DNA from 4 places in the Pseudomonas sp. R151218B TE3479 genome. Region 1 is predicted to be linked to each of the others. Evidence: predicted binding sites of a transcription regulator. Region 1 holds the regulator's gene; each other region holds the start of a gene.
The links. The regulator sigma-54, encoded in region 1, starts transcription at its own class of promoters, with help from an activator protein. The targets are predictions, from matches to a motif close to ANTGGCATNNANNTTGCTNT.

Region 1 (3,399 bases):
GTCCATCGACAGCGGCCAGATCGTCGGCCTGCTCGGCCCCAATGGCGCGGGCAAGACCACCTGCTTCTATATGATCGTCGGCCTGGTCCAGGCCGATCAGGGTCGCGTGCTGATCGACGACCTGGATGTCAGCCACCAGCCGATGCACGGCCGGGCGAAGGCCGGCATCGGCTATTTGCCGCAAGAAGCGTCGATCTTCCGCAAACTGTCGGTTGCCGACAACATCATGGCGATCCTCGAGACCCGCAAGGAGCTCGACAAGGCCGGTCGTCGCCAGGAACTGGAAAGCCTGCTGCAGGAATTCCACATCAGCCACATTCGCGACAACCTGGGCATGAGCCTGTCGGGTGGCGAACGGCGCCGTGTGGAAATCGCCCGCGCCCTGGCCACCGCACCGAAGTTCATCCTGCTCGACGAACCGTTCGCCGGTGTGGACCCGATCTCGGTGGGCGACATCAAGCAGATCATCCATCACCTCAAGGCCAAGGGCATCGGCGTGCTGATCACCGACCACAACGTGCGCGAGACCTTGGATATCTGCGAAACCGCCTACATTGTCAATGACGGCCAACTGATCGCCGAAGGTGACTCAGCCGCGATCCTGGCCAACGACCTGGTCAAGGAAGTGTACCTGGGCCATGAGTTCCGTCTGTAAGCACACGTGTCTGGCGAATTGCCCGGGCGTCGTTTAATTTTATTATGGCGACGCTCTAGGCAAACACTTCAGTTTCAGGCATATAATTTGCTTAAGTTTGGCGCTCTGGCGCCCTGTAGTGGATGGCGCATGTGCGCCGGCGAATAAGGTGTTAAGCCCCTGCCATGAAACCATCGCTAGTCTTGAGAATGGGCCAGCAGCTGACGATGACACCGCAGCTGCAACAGGCCATCCGCCTGCTCCAATTGTCGACCCTGGACCTGCAACAGGAAATCCAGGAGGCCCTGGAGTCCAATCCGATGCTCGAACGCCAGGAAGAAGGCGACGACTTCGATAACACCGACCCGCTGGCCGACAACGTCGAGCAGAAGACCAACACCGAGATCCCGGAACCGTCCTACCAGGAAGCCGCCCCGACGGTGGATAACCTCGAGGATGGCGAATGGAACGAGCGCATACCCAACGAGCTGCCCGTGGACACGGCCTGGGAAGATGTCTACCAGACCAGCGCCAGCAACCTGCCCAGCAGCGACGACGACGAGTGGGACTTCACCACCCGCACCTCGGCCGGCGAAAGCCTGCAAAGCCACCTGCTGTGGCAACTGAACCTGGCGCCGATGTCCGACACCGATCGCCTGATCGCAGTAACCCTGATCGACTGCATCAACAACCAGGGCTACCTGGACGAGACCCTCGAAGAAATCCTCGAGGCCTTCGACCCCGAGCTCGACATCGAGCTGGACGAGATCGAAGCCGTCCTCCATCGCATCCAGCAATTCGAACCGGCCGGCATCGGCGCCCGCAACCTGGGCGAGTGCCTGCTGCTGCAACTGCGCCAGTTGCCTGCCAAGACGCCATGGCTGGCCGAAGCCAAGCGTTTGGTCACCGATTACATCGACCTGCTGGGCGGTCGCGACTACAGCCAGTTGATGCGGCGCATGAAGCTCAAGGAAGATGAGCTGCGCCAGGTCATCGAGCTGGTCCAGAGCCTCAACCCGCGCCCCGGCTCGCAGATCGAATCCACTGAGCCTGAGTACGTGGTGCCCGACGTGATCGTGCGCAAGCACAACGATCGCTGGCTGGTGGAGCTCAACCAGGAGTCGGTGCCCAAGCTGCGGGTCAACGCCCAGTACGCCGGCTTCGTCAAGCGCGCCGACACCAGCGCCGACAACACCTTCATGCGCAACCAGTTGCAGGAAGCCCGCTGGTTCATCAAGAGCCTGCAAAGCCGCAACGAAACCCTGATGAAGGTGGCCACCCAGATCGTCGAGCATCAGCGCGGCTTCCTGGAGTACGGCGACGAAGCGATGAAACCGTTGGTCCTGCATGACATTGCCGAGGCAGTGGGCATGCACGAGTCGACGATTTCCCGGGTGACCACCCAGAAATTCATGCATACCCCCCGGGGCATCTATGAATTGAAATACTTTTTCTCCAGCCATGTCAGCACCTCCGAAGGCGGCGAATGCTCGTCCACGGCCATCCGCGCGATCATCAAAAAACTGGTGGCCGCGGAAAATCAGAAAAAGCCGTTGAGTGACAGCAAGATCGCTGGTTTACTGGAGGCACAAGGCATTCAGGTGGCCCGCCGTACCGTCGCCAAATACCGCGAATCCCTCGGGATCGCGCCTTCGAGCGAACGCAAGCGGTTGATGTAACAGGCCACGCCACAGCGTTCCAGTGGCAGGCATTTCTGCCTGCCGCTTTATGCACTGGCAACGAAGGAGAAGCTGTATGCAAGTCAACATCAGTGGACACCAACTGGAAGTGACCGAACCCCTGCGCACCTACATCGGCGAAAAACTCGACCGGTTGGAGAGGCATTTCGACAAGATCACCAACGTGCAAGTCACGATGAACGTCGAGAAGCTGCTGCAGAAAATCGAAGCCACGCTGCATATCCCCGGCGGAGAAGTGGTCGCCAACGCAGAGCACACAGACATGTATGCCGCGATTGACCTGCTGACCGACAAGCTGGATCGCCAACTCAAAAAGCATAAGGAAAAGACCCAGAGCCTCCTCCAGGGCGCGACCGGTCGTTAACCCCCCCAATCCATGATCCGACTAGAAACCATCCTGACCCCCGGCCGTTCCGAAGTGAACGCGCCGGGCGGCAGTAAAAAGAAAGCCCTCGAACACATTGCCAACCTGATCCACCGCGAGGTGCCAGATCTGGGAATGCAGGACGTCTTCGAGGCGCTGGTTGCCCGTGAAAAACTCGGTTCCACCGGTTTTGGCAACGGCATCGCCATTCCCCATTGCCGCCTCAAGGGTTGTACCGCGCCAATCAGCGCACTGTTGCACCTTGAAGCCCCCATAGATTTCGACGCCATCGACGGCGCCCCGGTCGACCTGCTGTTCGTATTGCTGGTTCCGGAAGCGGCGACCGATGCGCACCTCGAGCTGCTGCGCCAGATCGCCAGCATGCTGGACCGCAAGGAAGTGCGCGAAAAACTGCGCAGCGCGCCAAGTAACGAAGCTCTGTACCAGGTGGTCCTGGACGAGCAGAACGGTCATTAAACATGCGCATGATCATCGTCAGTGGCCGCTCCGGCTCCGGTAAAAGCACGGCCCTCAACGTGCTTGAGGACAGCGGCTACTATTGCATCGACAACCTGCCCGCCGGCCTGCTGCCGGAATTGGCCGAGCGCGCCCTGATCCACACCGAGCTGGCGCAGCCGCTGGTGGCGGTGTCCATCGATGCGCGCAACCTGCCGAGCCACCTGTCGCGCTTCCCTGAGTTG
Region 2 (3,399 bases), 610 kb from region 1:
GCAACGTCTGGCTCGATACCTGGGAGATCGCCTCGCCGGTCACCAGCGCATCGATTTGCAGACGGTCGGCAATTCGTGAAGCGGCGCGCAACATCATACGCTTCAAAATGACGCCCATATGACTGTTATCGACTTTGCCGAGAATCTCGCCCAGGACTTCCTCGAACGGCACACTCACAAATAACACGCGTTGGGAGCTGCCGTACTTCTTCCAGATGAAGTGCGCCACCTCCATCACGCCCAGTTCATGGGCACGCCCGCCGAGGTTGAAGAAGCAGAAATGGCTCATCAACCCGCGACGCATGATCTGGTAGGCGGCCACCGTGGAGTCGAAGCCACCGGACATCAGCACTAGGGTCTGCTCCAGCGAACCCAGCGGATAACCGCCAATGCTGTTGTGCTGGCTATGGATCACGAACAGCCGCTGGTCGCGAATTTCGATGCGCACTTCGATTTCCGGGTCTTTCAACGAAATACCGGCCGCGCCGCATTGCCGGCGCAACTGGCTGCCGACGAACTTCTCCACATCCATCGAGCTGAACGCGTGCTTGCCGGCGCGCTTGCAACGCACCGAAAAGATCTTGCCGGCCAGTGCGTCACCATAATGGAGCATGCATTTGGCGAGGATGTCGTCGAAATCCCCCAGCGGGTATTCATCGACTTGCAGAAAATGCGCGATGCCCGGCATGCAACTCAGGCGCTCGGTCATTTCCTTCAGGAGCTTGGGTTCGCTGACACGGGTTTCCAGTTCGAGGTTGTCCCACACGCCATTCACCACCACGGCCGGATCCAGGTCTCGGAGCACGGCACGGATGTTCTTGGCCAACTGGCGGATGAAACGCATCCGTACCGGGCGGCTCTTGATGGTGATCTCGGGGAAGACTTTTACGATTAGTTTCATGAAAACAGCGCGCGAACGGCCAGCCGAAAAAGGGGGGCGCGGATTATAGCGGAAATTGCTCAAGGTTTAACCAGTTAATGTGCAGATGGTTTTGAACGCACCAAAACAGGTCATTATCAATTGACGACGCCACATTGCAGTGCGTTATTGTCTGACAATCTTTGATTTACGCCTTTAAAAGCGTGGATTTGGTGCAAAAAACCCATGCTGGGGCACTGGCATGCAATTTGCTCCCTTGTGAGGCAGGTTGCCTTGGCAGAGTATTCGCGCCGGCATCACCCATATCTAAGGGCACTCCACTACCCGCCCGAAGCCACCCGGAGGACATATGTCGAAGTCGGTTCAACTCATCAAAGATCATGACGTCAAGTGGATTGATCTGCGCTTCACTGACACCAAAGGTACTCAACATCACGTGACCATGCCGGCCCGTGATGCGCTGGACGACGAATTCTTTGAAATCGGGAAAATGTTCGACGGCTCCTCCATCTCTGGCTGGAAAGGCATCGAAGCCTCCGACATGATCCTGATGCCGGACGACGAAACCGCCGTCCTGGACCCGTTCACCGAAGAGCCGACCCTGATCCTGGTCTGCGACATCATCGAACCTTCGACCATGCAAGGCTATGACCGCGACCCACGTGCCATCGCCCACCGCGCCGAGGAATACCTGAAGTCCACCGGTATCGGCGACACCGCTTTCTTCGGCCCTGAGCCTGAGTTCTTCATCTTCGACTCGGTCAAGTTCAAGTCCGATATCTCCGGTTCCATGTTCAAGATCTTCTCCGAACAAGGTTCGTGGATGTCCGACCAGGACGTGGAAGGCGGCAACAAAGGCCACCGTCCAGGCATCAAAGGCGGTTACTTCCCGGTTCCACCGTTCGACTTCGACCACGAAATCCGTACTTCCATGTGCAACGCACTGGAAGAAATGGGCCAGACCGTCGAAGTTCACCACCACGAAGTAGCGACTGCCGGCCAGAACGAAATCGGCGTGAAATTCAACACGCTGGTCAAGAAGGCTGACGAAGTACAGACCCTCAAGTACTGCGTACACAACGTTGCTGACGCATACGGCCGCACCGCGACCTTCATGCCGAAGCCTCTGTACGGCGACAACGGTTCGGGCATGCACGTTCACATGTCGATCTCCAAGGACGGCAAGAACACCTTCGCAGGCGAAGGCTATGCCGGTCTGTCGGACACTGCCCTGTACTTCATCGGCGGTATCATCAAGCACGGTAAGGCCCTGAACGGCTTCACCAACCCGTCGACCAACTCCTACAAGCGTCTGGTACCAGGCTTCGAAGCCCCGGTCATGCTGGCCTACTCGGCTCGCAACCGTTCCGCCTCGATCCGTATTCCTTACGTGAACAGCCCGAAAGCCCGCCGTATCGAAGCTCGCTTCCCGGATCCGGCTGCCAACCCGTACCTGGCCTTCGCTGCACTGATGATGGCCGGCCTGGACGGTATCCAGAACAAGATCCACCCTGGCGATGCCGCTGACAAAAACCTGTATGACCTGCCGCCTGAAGAGGCCAAGGAAATCCCACAGGTATGTGGCAGCTTGAAAGAGGCCCTGGAAGAGCTGGACAAGGGCCGTGCGTTCCTGACCAAAGGCGGCGTATTCAGCGATGACTTCATCGACGCTTACATCGCGCTGAAAAGCGAAGAAGAAATCAAGGTTCGCACCTTCGTACACCCACTGGAATATGAGCTGTACTACAGCTGCTGATCCGGTAGCGCCGCCACGTACGGCGTGAAATAAAGAAAGGCCTCCTTCGGGAGGCCTTTTTTATGGGCGCCGGTTACGTGCATGATGCCCCGTCGCTCCCCATAGAAGACGAGACTGCCCATGACTTTGCGCTTCAAGCTCTGCCTTGCCCTGTCTGCCGCGCTACTGGCCTCCACCGCCGGAGCCGCCTCGACTCCCGCCCCCGAGGCCCTGACCCCGTTGCTTAACGCCATTGGCGAACGCCTGGCCATCGCCGATCAAGTGGCGCTGAGTAAATGGGACAGTGGCAAACCCGTAGAGGACCGACAGCGCGAGCGTGAGGTCATTGCCGCCGCCGTCGCCCAGGCACCGGCCTACAAGCTGAGTAGCGAAACCGTGGAAGCGTTTTTTGCCGCCCAGATAGAAGCCAACAAAATGGTGCAGTACATCAACTTGTCCGACTGGGCCCTGGACGGCAAGGCCCCGGACCTCCCGCGCCCGGACCTGGTGGGGCAGATCCGCCCGCAGCTCGACCGCCTGCAGAAACGCCTGCTGCAACAACTGGCCGACTTCGCCCCCTACCGCACCGATCCGCAGTGCCCGCAATGGCTGGCCCGTGCCACCCACCACAACAAGCAGCACCCGGTACACCGGCTCGCCCTGATCCGAGCGACCGCAGAGTTGTGTATCTCCACAAAAGCCTAAGACAACACCCCCCTCCCCCTGTGGGAGCGAGCTTGCTCGCGATGGCGGAGTGTCAGGCACAGGGATGCTGGATGTGCCG
Region 3 (3,399 bases), 990 kb from region 1:
ATCTGTGCCAACAGTAGGGATTGGCGTGAGGGCTATCGCGAGCAGGCTCGCTCCCACATTGGATTTCAGGGGCCATGAAACCTGTGGGAGCGAGCTTGCTCGCGAAGACGGTGGGTCAGTCGATATTGATATTGGAAGTTAGATTGCTATCGCGAGCAAGCCCGCTCCCACATTGGATTTTCAGGGCCATGAAACCTGTGGGAGCGAGCTTGCTCGCGATGGCGCCAGGCCAGGTGCTACAAGGTTTTCAGCCGAGCAACTCGTTCATGGCGATGATCTGCTCCGCCACTTGGATCAGCTTCTGTTGGCGGCTCATGGCCTGGCGGCGCATCAAGGTGTAGGCCTGTTCTTCGTTGCAGTCCTTCATCTTCATCAACATGCCCTTGGCCAGTTCGATGCGCTTGCGTTCGGCCAGTTGCTGGTCCCGGGCCAGGAGTTGGGCGCGCAGGGCCTGGTCACTTTCGAAGCGGGCCATGGCCACGTCGAGGATCGGTTGCAGGCGCGCGGCGTGGATGCCTTCGACGATGTAGGCACTGACGCCCGACTTGATCGCCTGACGCATCACATTGGGGTCGTGCTCGTCGGTAAACATGACGATCGGTCGTGGTTGGTCGCGACTGACCAGCACCACTTGCTCCATCACATCGCGACCGGGTGACTCGGTATCGATCAGGATCACATCCGGACGCACCGTTTCGACGCGCGCCGGCAGGTCGATGGTCAGGCCGGATTCGTCGATCACTTCGAAGCCGGCTTCAATCAGGGCGGCCTTGAGGCGGCCGACTTTTTTCGCGGTGTCGTTGATCAGCAGGATACGCAGCATGGTCGTGGCTCCTGTCAGCGGCTGGCGAGAAGGGGAGCCGCATCGCTCAAGGCGTGCAGTTTGAAGCTGCGGGCGTACCCGACCGGGTCCGAGCCGTCCCAGGTGATGCCGTCGATCAGTTGGCTGCTGCGCATATCCTGGCCCGGGGGCGTTATATCCAGCGCCGCACAGGCTTCACGGTACAACTTGAGCTGCTGGACGTCCCGGGCCACGGCCAGGTAGTCCGGGTCTTCGCGCAGTAGGCCCCAGCGACGGAACTGGGTCATGAACCACATGCCGTCGGACAGGTACGGCAGGTTCACTTCGCCGCCGCCATGAAAACGCATGGCGTGGGGATCCTGCCAACTGTTGCCCAAGCCATCGGCATAGATCCCCAGTAGACGCGGCTCGATGCAGTCCAGCGGGGCGTCGAGGTATTCGGGTGCACTCAACAGTTGCGCAGTGCTGCGACGGTTTTCGCTGCTTTGTTCGATGAAGCGGCTGGCTTCGAGGATCGCCATCACCAAGGCCCGGGCGGTATTGGGGTATTGCTCGACGAACGCCCGGGTGCAGCCCAGGACTTTTTCCGGGTGGTCGGGCCAGATGGTCTGGGTGGTCGCCAGGGTAAAACCGAGGTTCTGCTTCACCGCGCTGGCACACCACGGTTCGCCGACACAAAACCCGTCGATGCGCCCGGCTTGCAGGTGCGCAATCATTTGCGGCGGCGGCACCACCACGCTGTCGACGTCCGACAAGGGGTGGATGCCCTGGGCGGCGAGCCAGTAATAGAGCCACATGGCGTGGGTGCCGGTGGGGAATGTCTGGGCGAAGGTCAGTTTCGGGCGAGTTTGGTGCACGTGCCGTTCCAGTGCTTCAGGACTGGTCACGCCCTGGGCCTGCAAGCCATGGGACAGGTTGATGCTCTGGCCGTTCTGGTTCAGCCCCATCAGCACCGCCATGTCGGTCGGTGCGACCCCGCCGATGCCCAGATGCACGGCGTAGACCAGGCCATACAGACTGTGGGCGGCATCGATTTCACCGCTGACCAGTTTGTCCCGCAGGTTGGCCCAGGATGCCTGGCGCTTGAGGTTCAGGGTCAGGCCGTAGGGTTGGGCGAAGCCCTGAGTGGCGGCGACCACCACCGGGGCACAGTCGCTCAAGGCCATGAAACCGAGGTTGACCGCGCTCTTTTCCGGGGCATCGCTGCCGTTGACCCAGGCCAGGGGGTTGGCTGGAACTTCATTCATCGCGCTTCACCTTTGCACATAAAAAAGCGCCGTGTCCGGACGATTGCCAAGGCAAGCCGGATGACGACGCCGTTGTCCTTTAAAACAGTGTGGCACTCATTCCGCCATTGGCATGGGCACCGATGAACGAAAAGGGTGCAAGGCATATGCCAGTGCGTGCCCCATCCACCTTTGCATCAAGATTCAAGACGCCGAGTCTTTCATCTTGTCGGCTCTTCCAAGGCTACGCAGCAAAGGAAACCGGTGTGCAGGACAATTCATTCATGCTCGTTCCCACCCACTCCTCCGCCCCGGCTATAATCCCCGCCTCATTTCGTCGAACGAGTCACCCCCGCCCATGTACACCCTGGCCCGTCAGCTGTTGTTCAAACTTTCCCCGGAAACCTCTCACGATCTGTCCCTGGACCTGATCGGTGCGGGTGGGCGTCTAGGGCTTAACAGTTTGCTGTGCAAGGCCCCGGCGAACCTGCCGGTAACGGTCATGGGCCTCGAGTTCCCCAACCCGGTCGGGTTGGCGGCGGGTCTGGACAAGAATGGCGCGGCCATCGACGGGTTCGCCCAGTTGGGTTTCGGTTTCGTCGAAATCGGCACCGTTACCCCACGACCACAGCCGGGCAACCCCAAGCCACGGATCTTTCGCCTGCCGCAAGCCGAGGCGATCATCAACCGCATGGGGTTCAACAACCTGGGCGTCGACCATCTGTTGGCCCGTGTGGCCGCGGCCAAATACAAGGGCGTGTTGGGCATCAACATCGGCAAGAATTTCGACACGCCGGTGGAGCGGGCCGTCGACGACTACCTGATCTGCCTGGACAAGGTCTATGCCCACGCCAGCTATGTGACCGTCAACGTCAGCTCCCCCAACACTCCGGGGCTGCGCAGCCTGCAATTCGGTGATTCCCTCAAGCAACTGCTGGCCGACCTGGCCGGGCGGCGCGCGGAACTGGCATTGATCCACGGCCGGCATGTGCCACTGGCGATCAAGATCGCCCCGGACATGACCGACGAGGAGACCACCCAGGTAGCCCAGGCCCTGATCGAGACGGGCATGGACGCGGTGATCGCCACCAACACGACCTTGGGGCGCGAAGGTGTCGAAGGGCTGGAGCACGGTGACGAGGCGGGTGGTTTGTCTGGCGCGCCAGTGCGTGACAAGAGCACCCACACCGTGAAGGTGCTGGCCGCTGAATTGGCGGGGCGCTTGCCGATCATCGCGGCGGGCGGGATTACCGAAGGCAAGCATGCCGCCGAGAAGATCACCGCCGGGGCGAGCCTGGTGCAGATCTATTCGGGCTTTATCTACAAAGGGCCGGCGCTGATCCGTGAGTCGGTGGATGCCATTGCGGCGTT
Region 4 (3,399 bases), 2.0 Mb from region 1:
GATGGCGATTTCGGCGGTTTCCAGGTCGCGGATCTCGCCGACCATGATCACGTCCGGGTCCTGGCGCAGGAACGAGCGCAGGGCCTGGGCGAAGTCCAACCCCTGGCGCGGGTTCACGTTGACCTGATTGATGCCTTCCATGTTGATCTCCACCGGGTCTTCGGCGGTGGAAATATTGATGTCCACGGTGTTGAGGATATTCAGCCCGGTGTACAGCGACACGGTCTTGCCCGAGCCGGTCGGGCCGGTGACCAGGATCAGCCCTTGCGGTTGCTTGAGGGCGGCCATGTACAGGTCTTTCTGATCCGGCTCGTAGCCCAGGGCATCGATGCCCATCTGCGCACTGGAGGGGTCGAGGATCCGGATCACCACTTTTTCGCCCCAGAGCGTCGGCAGGGTGTTGACCCGGAAGTCGATGGACTTGGTTTTCGACAGGCGCATTTTCAGCCGGCCGTCCTGGGGTTTGCGCCGTTCGGAAATATCGAGGCTGGCCATGACTTTCAGGCGGGCGGCGATACGGGTCGCCAGTTGGATCGGCGGCCGGGCCACTTCCCGCAGCATGCCGTCGGTGCGCACCCGCACCCGGTAGATTTTTTCGTAAGGCTCGAAGTGCAGGTCGGAAGAGCCGCCCTTGATCGCGTCCAGCAGCATCTTGTTGACGAAACGCACCACGGGCGCGTCGTCGGTGTCCTGGCCGCTGATGGAGTCCTGCTTGGAATCGTCGATCGATTCGATGTCCAGACCGTCCAGGTCGACATCGCCCATGCCTTCCAGGCCCGTGCTACTGGATTCGAAAAACTTTTCGATGGCGTCGCTGAGCTTGTCGTCCTCCACCAGGATGGCTTCGGTGGTCAGGCCGGTACTGAATTGAATGTCATTGATGGCTTGGTGATTGGTGGGGTCGGAGATGCCTACGAACAACTTGTTGCCGCGCCGCCACAGCGGCAGGACGTGATGTTGGCGCACCAGTTTTTCGCTGACCAGGCCCGTGGGCTGGGTGTCCTTGTCCAGGCTGTTGAGGTCCAGCAGGGCGACGCCGAAATGCTCCGAGGCGATCTCCGCGACCTGGCGGCTCTGGACCAGTTTGTTCTGCACCAGGTAGCTGACCAGGGGGATACGACTGCGCTGGGCCTGTTGATACGCCTGTTGCGCGCTTTGCTCGGTGAGCAGTTCAGCCAGTACCAATTGCTTGGTCAGGCCGCTGAGGGCGATGTCATTCATGGGGATTCCGGCGGCGGACAGTTCATGACTTATAGCCTAGTCAAGCATCGACGCCAAACCAGCGAGCCTGCGTGACAAAAAACGTCAGATAGTGCGGTTGTTGAGGTAGGACGTCGCCGTTGTGCGAGTTCAACCCCTTTATTGATGGCGCTTCAGGGTTGGCATGTGCCCTGCAGTGGCCATTTCAGGTCATGAGATTTCGACTCATGCATGGGAGATGTCTATGAATAAGCAAAAGGGCTTTACGCTGATCGAGCTGCTGATCGTCGTGGCGATCATTGGCATTCTGGCGACCTTTGCGTTGCCGCAATATTCCAGGTACCAAGCGCGAGCCAAGGCCACGGCCGGGTTGGCCGAAATCACTGCCTTCAAGGTGCCGTACGAGGACAATATGAATCGAGGGGTTGACCCTACGATCGCCAACATGGGCATCACCTCACCTACCAGTAACTGCACAATCACCATTACAGGCACGGCGGCGGCCGGAGCCGGCACGATTGCATGTGCTCTCCTGAATTCGCCAGCTCTCGTCCAGGGGAGGACGATTACACTCTCGCGTTCGGCTGCAGGTGTCTGGACCTGTGCTTCTACTGCTGCCCAGGAGTTCTTGCCGACTGGCTGTACCGGTGCTGCGAATCCATAACCCATCCCGGTTGACTCGGCCCCGCTTAAACACCGGGGCTTTTTTTATGCGCGTTGGAAATGTTCGGCAATTCAGGTGCTTAGCAGCTGAGCGAAACCCGCAACTTGCATGTAGAAAGTCACGGGGTCATGCATTTTGCATGATTTCAAAAATTACCGCTTCGCTTAATCTATTGATTTATAAGCGGTTTATAAATGTTTCAAAACTGGCACAGCCTTCGCACTACTCCTGTTAACCCTGCCGGGATGCACCTCCGGCAGTTTCTGAGAAAAACAGGAGTTACTCGTATGAAGAAGTTCGCTATCACTGCCGCCGCTGCTACCGCACTGACCCTGACCATGGCTAGCGCATTCGCCGAGACCACTCAAGCAACTCAGGCTCCTATGATGCTGGCCGCAGGCGAGGTGACAGAGGCCAAGGAAGCCACCTCCGATACCTGGATCACCACCAAAGTCAAAGCTGACCTGGTCACCGAAAAAGGCATTCCAGGCACCGACATCAAAGTCGAAACCAACAAAGGCGTTGTGTCCCTGTCGTCCACTGTTGCCGTGACTGACGCTCAGAAAAACACCGCTGTGGCAATCGCCAAGAAAATCAAAGGCGTCAAGGCTGTATCGGCTGACGGCCTGAAAGCCGAGTAAGGCTAAGACTTCTCGCCTGGACTGGGAGAGGGCGCGGCAAGCGGGCTGAGTCATACGCTTGCCGTTGCTTTGGAGTTCATGCGAAGGCCACAGGGACGTGGCCATTACAGGCCCCCGGCATTCGTGCCGGGGGCCTGTTCTATTCTGGGGAGAAAAAATGTGCGGTCCGGCCGGGGAAACCGAGTTGGCCTTATCGCGAGCAAGCTCGCTCCCACAGGGATCGAGCTCCTTCAGAAAAAGTGATCAAGTCTGTTCCCACAGGGATCGAGTTCTTTCTGAAGAGAGTGATCAAGCCTGTTCCCACAGGGGTGCGAGTTCTGCCAGAAGGAATGCGGTCAAATGTGGGAGCGAGCTTGCTCGCGATGGCGGCGGCACATTCACTGCCCTCGCTTGCTGGTGATCTGCACCAGCCGATTCCCCTCGAAACGCAGGTACTGATACATGCCGCTGTTGGGCCCGTAGGTCCATTCTTCCACCGGGTATTCTTCCCGGCGATTGGCACTGCGTTTATAGCCCAGGTCATCCCGCGCCACAGGCTGCCCGCACTTTTGCAGCACTTCGCTGGAGCGGTCACCGACGCTGATCAACTGGCTGCCACAGCGCAGCGTATCGGCCGCCGACGCTTGGCCGGCGGCGAGCAATAGACCCAGGCTGAGCCCGTACACACACTTCATGTCATTCAGCATCCAGGTGCAGAGGAGTGATTACGCGACCGTCGCTTTCGGCCTGGCCGAGGCTGGCGTCGATGAAATACACGCGGTCGTCGGCCAATTGGCCTCTGTCCACCAGGAAGTCCTTGATACTGCTGGCCCGTTCCTGCCCCAGTTGACGCAATAGCACGTCGCTGCCGCTCCAGAACTTGATCACGCTTTCGCGTAGTTTCTCAATGCGCGT

Region 2: a site for sigma-54 is predicted at 1,116-1,135, ahead of glnA (type I glutamate--ammonia ligase). Genes of this name have one in related genera too.
Region 3: a site for sigma-54 is predicted at 2,184-2,203, ahead of AB7M32_RS13430 (CmpA/NrtA family ABC transporter substrate-binding protein). Genes of this name have one in related genera too.
Region 4: a site for sigma-54 is predicted at 1,379-1,398, ahead of AB7M32_RS00200 (pilin). Genes of this name have one in related genera too.

What each region holds. Positions count from the first base shown of each region.
Region 1 is NZ_JBRJHV010000001.1:2,019,554-2,022,952, reverse strand. Features, by position in the region: gene lptB (LPS export ABC transporter ATP-binding protein) at 1-655, shown strand, start outside; gene AB7M32_RS08905 (RNA polymerase factor sigma-54) at 820-2,313, shown strand; gene hpf (ribosome hibernation-promoting factor, HPF/YfiA family) at 2,390-2,698, shown strand; gene ptsN (PTS IIA-like nitrogen regulatory protein PtsN) at 2,711-3,175, shown strand; gene rapZ (RNase adapter RapZ) at 3,178-3,399, shown strand, end outside.
Region 2 is NZ_JBRJHV010000001.1:1,406,223-1,409,621, reverse strand. Features, by position in the region: gene thiI (tRNA uracil 4-sulfurtransferase ThiI) at 1-901, opposite strand, end outside; gene glnA (type I glutamate--ammonia ligase) at 1,230-2,636, shown strand; gene AB7M32_RS06355 (chorismate mutase) at 2,757-3,320, shown strand.
Region 3 is NZ_JBRJHV010000001.1:3,006,615-3,010,013, forward strand. Features, by position in the region: gene AB7M32_RS13425 (ANTAR domain-containing response regulator) at 248-823, opposite strand; gene AB7M32_RS13430 (CmpA/NrtA family ABC transporter substrate-binding protein) at 838-2,049, opposite strand; gene AB7M32_RS13435 (quinone-dependent dihydroorotate dehydrogenase) at 2,387-3,399, shown strand, end outside.
Region 4 is NZ_JBRJHV010000001.1:43,995-47,393, reverse strand. Features, by position in the region: gene pilB (type IV-A pilus assembly ATPase PilB) at 1-1,221, opposite strand, end outside; gene AB7M32_RS00200 (pilin) at 1,445-1,864, shown strand; gene AB7M32_RS00195 (BON domain-containing protein) at 2,152-2,505, shown strand; gene AB7M32_RS00190 (DUF2845 domain-containing protein) at 2,883-3,179, opposite strand; gene AB7M32_RS00185 (DUF748 domain-containing protein) at 3,181-3,399, opposite strand, start outside.